DNA from 2 places in the Lentzea sp. HUAS TT2 genome. Region 2 is predicted to be linked to the other one. Evidence: riboswitches for the same ligand, from Rfam matches in the RefSeq annotation. Region 2 holds a riboswitch; the other holds the start of a gene.
What was found. A riboswitch is a leader RNA that binds a small molecule or an ion and turns the genes downstream of it on or off. The one in region 2 is predicted to bind S-adenosylmethionine.

Region 1 (3,212 bases), 2.6 Mb from region 2:
ACGCCGATGGCGTTGATCAGCGCGGGCAGCGACTCGCGGATCAGCACGCTGCGCACGATCCGCAACGTCGAGGCGCCGGTCGTGATCGCGGCCTCGACCACGGTCACGTGCACCTCGGACAGGATGTTCTGCACGAGCCTGCCGACGAATGGGATCGCTCCCACGGCCAGCGGCACGATGACCGCCGTGCTGCCGATGGAGCCGCCTACGAGGAGGCGGGTGACCGACGTGAGCGCGACGAGCAGCACGATGAACGGCATCGAGCGGCCCAGGTCGGTGACGAAGCTCAGGATCCTGTGCACCGCGGCGTTCGGCCGCAGCCCGCCCTTGGCGGTGAGCTGCAGCCAGACACCTACGGGAACTCCGAGAACAGTGGCGATGACGGTCGAGACGCCGACCATGTACAGCGTCTCGCCGGTGGCTTCGAGCAGGTACGAGAAAACGTCGGACCAGGGTGTTGCAGACCTCACGCAGCTACTCCCTGGGGGCCCTTCAAGGACCTCTGCACAGCGCCGCCGGCCTCGCCGATCCACTCCAGTGCGGAGTCAGAGCGCTCGCCGTTCAAGCCGAGCCGGAAACGTGCGACCGGGGTCTCGCCCAGGCGCGTCAGACCGCCGCCGACGATGTTGAGCTCGACGCCGAACCGGTGCGCGGCCTCGGGCAGCAACGCGCCGACCGCGGCGAACCCGACGAGCACGACGTCCGCGACGCGGTCGTAGCTGCTCTCGTTGATCGGGTTCAGGTCGACGGCGGGCAGCAACGCGCTGCTCGTGCGGCTGGCCGGGTTGTTGACCAGGTCGAGGACCTTGCCGTGCTCGACGACGCGGCCCTGCTCCAGCACTGCGACGTCATCGCAGATCTTGCGGACCACGCCCATGTCGTGTGTGACGACGAGAACGGTCACACCCAGCTCAGCGCGCGCACGGTCGAGCACGGTCAGCACGGAACCGGTGGTCTCCGGGTCCAGCGCGGACGTCGGCTCGTCGGCGAGCAGGACGCTGGGGTTGGCGGCGAGAGCGCGCGCCACGGCGATGCGCTGACGCTGCCCGCCGGACAGCTGGTCGGGGTAGGAGGCGGCCTTGTCGGTCAGCCCGACGAGGTCCAGCAGCTCACCGACACGGGTGCGGCGCTGCGGTCCGGGAATGCCGGCGGACTCCAGCGGCAGCGCGATGTTGCCGGCCGCCGTGCGCTGCCGGAGAAGCGAATCCCCTTGCGGCACAACGCCGATCTGCCGACGAGCAGCCCGCAGGGCCGACCCGTCGAGGCTGGTGATGTCGGTGCCGTCGACGCGGATCGCCCCGGAGTCGGGACGCTCCAGCAGCGCGACGCAACGGGCGAGCGTCGACTTGCCGGCCCCGCTCGGGCCGACGACACCGAGCACGGTGCCGGCCTCGACGTCGAGGGTCACGCCGTTGAGGGCACTGACGCCCTGGAAGGACTTGGTGAGGTTTTCGACAGTGATCACGTCTGCTCCACGGCTGCGCGCGACGGCACACTGTCCGTTTTCGGGCGGACGTGCGCGGTCGGAGTTCTGCTCAGGTGTGTGCGCCACTCGTTGACTGAGTGCGCGTCAAAGGACTCTTGGAAGAAGGCGCCTTAGACGAGGTGGCGACGACATGCAGAAGACGAGCGACGGCACTGGTCGATGACTCGACGGCGCGTCAGCATTCGCACGGTACCCATGGTGCTCCTCCATCGGTCCTGGCGTTAGCACCTGCCCGCATCCAGCGGGTGGTTGCTGCGACGTCGTAGAGCCAGGTCTCTCAGTCGCTCCGGATGGCAAGTAGCAGTCAACCGGACGGACGTTCGGTTGCGCAAGCCAGAATCCGATTCGTTCGACAGATCACACTGTTGGCCGAAGGATCCCCGGCCTAGACCTCGGCGATCCGGATGAAGTCGATCACGCTCAACTGCTCGCCCCTCAGCTGAGGATCGACTTGAGCCTTCGCGAGCAGTTCGTCGATGTTCCCGGGGTTGCCGGCCCAGCCCTTGAGCGCGGCCCTGAGCGTCTTGCGGCGTTGCGCGAACGCGGCGTCCACGATCGCGAAGAGCCTCTTGCGATCCACAGTGGACAGCGGCTTTTCGTGACGCTGGAACCACACCAGACCCGAGTCGACGTTGGGCGCGGGCCAGAAGACGTTCTTGCCGATCGCCCCGGCCTTCTTCGACTCCGCGTACCAGGCGAGCTTCACGCTGGGCACGCCGTAGATCTTGCTGCCGGGCTTCGCCGCCATCCGGTCGGCCACCTCGGCCTGGACCATGACGAGACCCTTCTGGAGGCTCGGCAGTTCGGCCAACAGGTGCAGCACCACCGGGACCGCGACGTTGTACGGCAGGTTCGCGACGATTGCGGTGGGTGGGGCCGGCAGGTCTTCTTGGGTGACTTTCATGGCGTCCTTGAGGACGACTTTGAGCTTGCCCGCGTTCTCCGGATCCATCTCGGTGACGGTCTGCGGTAGGCGGTCGGCCAGAGGCGGGTCGATCTCCACCGCGATCACCTGGCTGGCGTTGGGGAGCAGGGCGAGGGTCAGGGAGCCCAGGCCTGGGCCTACCTCCAGGACCACGTCGTCTGGTGTGAGTCCGGCCGCGGCCACGATCTTGCGGACGGTGTTGGGGTCGTGGACGAAGTTCTGGCCCAGTTTTTTGGTCGGGCGGATGTCCAGCTCGGCGGCTAGACGGCGGACTTCGGCAGGACCCAGCAGGCTCACCGGTGCATTCTCGCAGGCCTGGTGGTGGAGAGGTGGGCTGGGACCGTGCGAATGGGACCGCGAGGTCGGCTTGCGTTGGCTCGTCGCGGTTCCAGCGGGGTGGTCACCGTTCTCTGCCCGCTCCTCCACCCTCGCCCGGAGCGCCCGATCCCACCGCAACGACGAAGGCCGCCCGTGGCGAACCACGGGCGGCCTCAGTCAGGGGACGGAGAGTGTTTACGGCAGGCCGAGCTTCGCGCGGCAGCCCGGCCACGCGCTGTACGTGCCGCCCGCGCGGTCGCGCAGCTTGGTGGCGGTCGCGATCTGCTGTTCGCGGGTCGCCTGGTGCGGCAGCGCCGCGTAGGCGGTGCCGCCGTTCGAGGCCCAGGTGCTGGCCGAGAACTGGAGGCCGCCGTAGTAGCCGTTGCCGGTGTTGATGGCCCAGTTGCCGCCTGCCTCGCACTTGGCGAGACGGTCCCAGACTTCGCCGTCCGGGATGGGCTTGGTGCCCACGGTGATCTTCTT
Region 2 (3,212 bases):
CGATCGACGCGCGCACGGCGCGTTCCTCGTGCGATCCGGCCTGCTTGACGAGGCGGCCCACGATCACGTGGGCGCAGAACGCCCCGTCGCGCACGCCGATGCCGTACTCGGCGGACAGCGCCGCCGCGAGGAAGCCCGCGTCGAAGCCGGAGATCGTGAAGCTCACGACACCGACCTTGTCCGCGTCGGTCAGGATCGAGAGCTCGCGGAAGCCGGGGACGGTGCGCAGCCCGTCCTGCAGGCGCGCCAGCAGCTCCTGCTCGTGCGCGACGGTCTGCTCCCAGTGCCGCGACAGGATCTCGCAGGCCGCGGCCAGCGCGTGCACGCCGACGACGTTCGGGCTGCCGGCCTCGTGCCGCTCGGGCACCGCGGACCAGGCCACACCGAGGCGGTCGCCGTGGTCGGTCACCTTCGACGTGGCACCGCCGCCGACCAGGTACGGCTGGGCCTGCTGCAGCCAGTCCGCGCGGCCGACCAGCACACCGGCGCCGAACGGCGCGTAGATCTTGTGGCCGGAGAACGCGATGTAGTCGACACCCAGCTCACGGGCGTTGATCGGGCGGTGCGGGGCGAGCTGGGCCGCGTCGAGCGCGATCCGCGCGCCGTGGCGGCGGGCGACCTTCGCGAGCTCGGCGACCGGCCACAGCTCCCCCGTGACGTTGGACGCCCCGGTGACGATCACGAGCCGAGGGCCGACCGGGGCGGCGGCGAGGGCCCGGTCCAGTGCGACGAGCGCAGCACCGGACGAAGACGGGGCAGCGATGCGCTGAACGTTCGGCCCGCGCCACGGCAGCAGGGCCGCGTGGTGCTCGCTGTCGAACAGGACGACGGCGGTGTTCTTGGGAACGCTGCGCGCCAACAGGTTCAGCGAATCGGTGGTGTTGCGGGTGAAGACGACGGCGTCGGAGGAGTGCGCCCCGACGAACCGGCGGATGCGGTCGCGGGCCTGCTCGTAGACGCGGGTGGAGACCTGCGAGGCGAACCCGGCGCCGCGGTGCACGCTGGCGTACCAGGGCAGCAGCTCGTCGACGGCGTCGCGCACCTCCTGAAGACAGGGCGCCGATGCCGCGTGGTCGAGGTTGGCGTAGGTGACGCGCTCTCCGGTGACGAGCGGAACCCTCAGGTCAGCGCCGACGACAGCAGGAACAGCGGTAGCGGTGCCGGGGGTGATCGCGAGCGTCATCGAGGTGCCTCCGAGGCCAGGGGCCCCGTCGTGCGAAGGCCCGCGCTTGACCGGCGCCCCACGCGCCGGACCAGGTCCTCACCAAGGGCACCCCACCGCGGTTGGAGGGTTGCCGGCCAGCAAGCTTGGGCTTGACGCTGGCTCTCATGACCTGCCGACGACGTTAGCGGAGGGTGACGCGTCCGTCGACACCCGATTCACATGCTGGGAAGCGTCGGCGACCGACTAATCGCCGGTCTCGCCCTTCCACCGGGCGTAACGACCGGCCCTGTCGACGGCACGAACCCGCCGCTCAGCGGCATCGCGCGCCTCTTCGGTGGTGACGATGAGCAACTGGTCGTCGGTCTGCAGCCGGGTCGTCGGTTGTGGCGTGAAACTCTTTCCCGAGCGCACCACGAGGCTCACTGTGGCGCCGACGGGCAGCCGCAGCTCGGTCATGTAGACGCCGTGCAGCTTCGACCCGCGCTGGATGTGCACCTGCAGCAGTTCGGCACCGAGCTCGTCGAGCGGCGAGGAGTCGACCTGGACCTCCTGCGCCTCCCCCGTCTTCACGAGCCCGAGGCGCCGCGCGAGGAACGGCAGCGTCGTGCCCTGCACCACCGTCAGCACGACGACCAGCACGAACACCACGTCGACCAGTTCGCGGGCGCCCTCGACCCCCTGGATCAACGGGATCAGCGCGAACACGATCGGCACGGCGCCGCGCAGCCCGGACCAGGAGAGGAACGCCTGTTCCCGCCACGGCACCTTGAACGGCAGCGAGGCGAGGACCACCGACAACGGCCGGCCGACGAACGTCAGCACCACACCCGCGACCAGCGCGGGGAACAGCACGTCGAGCAGTCGCGACGGCGAGGCGTAGAGGCCGAGCAGGACGAAGAGCCCGATCTGGGCGAGCCAGCCGAGGCCTTCCGCGAACGAGAGGGTGTCGGCGCGGTGCGGCAGGCGGGCGTTGCCGAGGACCAGCGCGGCGACGTACGTGGCGAGGAATCCGGAGGCGTGCACGAGATCGCCGGCCGTGTAGGCCATCACGCACACCGCCACCGTGGCGAGCGGGTACAGACCGGTGGAGGGCAGCGCCGCGCGTCTCAGTCCGGCTCCACCGAGATAGCCGAGCACGACGCCGACGAGCGCGCCCGCACCCAGTTCGTAGATCACCAGCAGCGGCGCGGTCCAGGAGATCTGGTCCGAGGAGGCCAGCAGCACCACGGCGATGAAGACCGGCGCGTCGTTGAGACCGGACTCCAGTTCGAGCGCACCCGTGAGCCGCGCGCCGACACCTAACGAGCGCAGGACGCTGAAGACGGCGGCCGCGTCGGTGGACGACAGCACCGCTCCCCACAGCAACGCCATCCGCCAGTCGAGGCCCAGCAGGAAGTGCAACGCCGTCCCGGTCACGGCGACGCTCACCGCGACGGCGACCGTGGACAGCGCGACGCCCAGCCACAGCGAGGACTTCACCGCGCTCCACCGGGTCGTGATCCCGCCCTCGGTGAGGATCAGCACGAGCGCCGCGATGCCGAGGGACTGCGTGAGGTCGGCGTCGTCGAAGTTGATGCCGACGACGGACTCGCCGAGGACCACGCCGATGCCGAGGTAGAGCAGAAGTGAGGGCAGGCCGAGGCGGGTCGACACCCGCACCGCGATCACGGAGATCAGCAGTACGGCCGCGCCGATGCCAAGAACGACCGTGACGTCACCCACCTGGACCATTCTGGTTGATCACCACCGATTCCGACGAATCCGACGATCGCCTCTACCGGGCTCATGCGCGGTGGAGCATGTTGATCAGTGGCTCAATCCCTAACCCTGCACGGAGTTGAACCATGAGGATCCTGATCGCGCTGGCGGCCGCCTTGATGGTGACCGGAGCGACCACGGCGCAAGCGGCCGCTCCTGCGGCCTTGGCAGCACCGAACATCAGCGTCGCGAACGTCCAAGCACACCTCAACCAGTTCCAGTCGATCGCGAGTGCCAACGGCGGCAACCGCGCTCACGGACGTCCGGGGTACCTGGCCTCGGTCAACTG

Region 1: linked by a shared signal. The riboswitch ahead of ACSHWB_RS17900 (methionine ABC transporter ATP-binding protein) and the one ahead of ACSHWB_RS04730 (aminotransferase class V-fold PLP-dependent enzyme) in region 2 are both predicted to bind S-adenosylmethionine.

Annotation. Positions count from the first base shown of each region.
Region 1 covers NZ_CP196667.1:3,546,134-3,549,345, reverse strand. Annotated here, with positions in the region: gene ACSHWB_RS17905 (methionine ABC transporter permease) at 1-470, opposite strand, end outside; gene ACSHWB_RS17900 (methionine ABC transporter ATP-binding protein) at 467-1,465, opposite strand; SAM riboswitch class I at 1,690-1,783, opposite strand; gene rsmA (16S rRNA (adenine(1518)-N(6)/adenine(1519)-N(6))-dimethyltransferase RsmA) at 1,872-2,702, opposite strand; gene ACSHWB_RS17890 (transglycosylase family protein) at 2,925-3,212, opposite strand, start outside.
Region 2 covers NZ_CP196667.1:936,948-940,159, forward strand. Annotated here, with positions in the region: gene ACSHWB_RS04730 (aminotransferase class V-fold PLP-dependent enzyme) at 1-1,183, opposite strand, end outside; SAM riboswitch class IV at 1,221-1,335, opposite strand; gene ACSHWB_RS04735 (potassium/proton antiporter) at 1,409-2,887, opposite strand; gene ACSHWB_RS04740 (M28 family metallopeptidase) at 3,010-3,212, shown strand, end outside.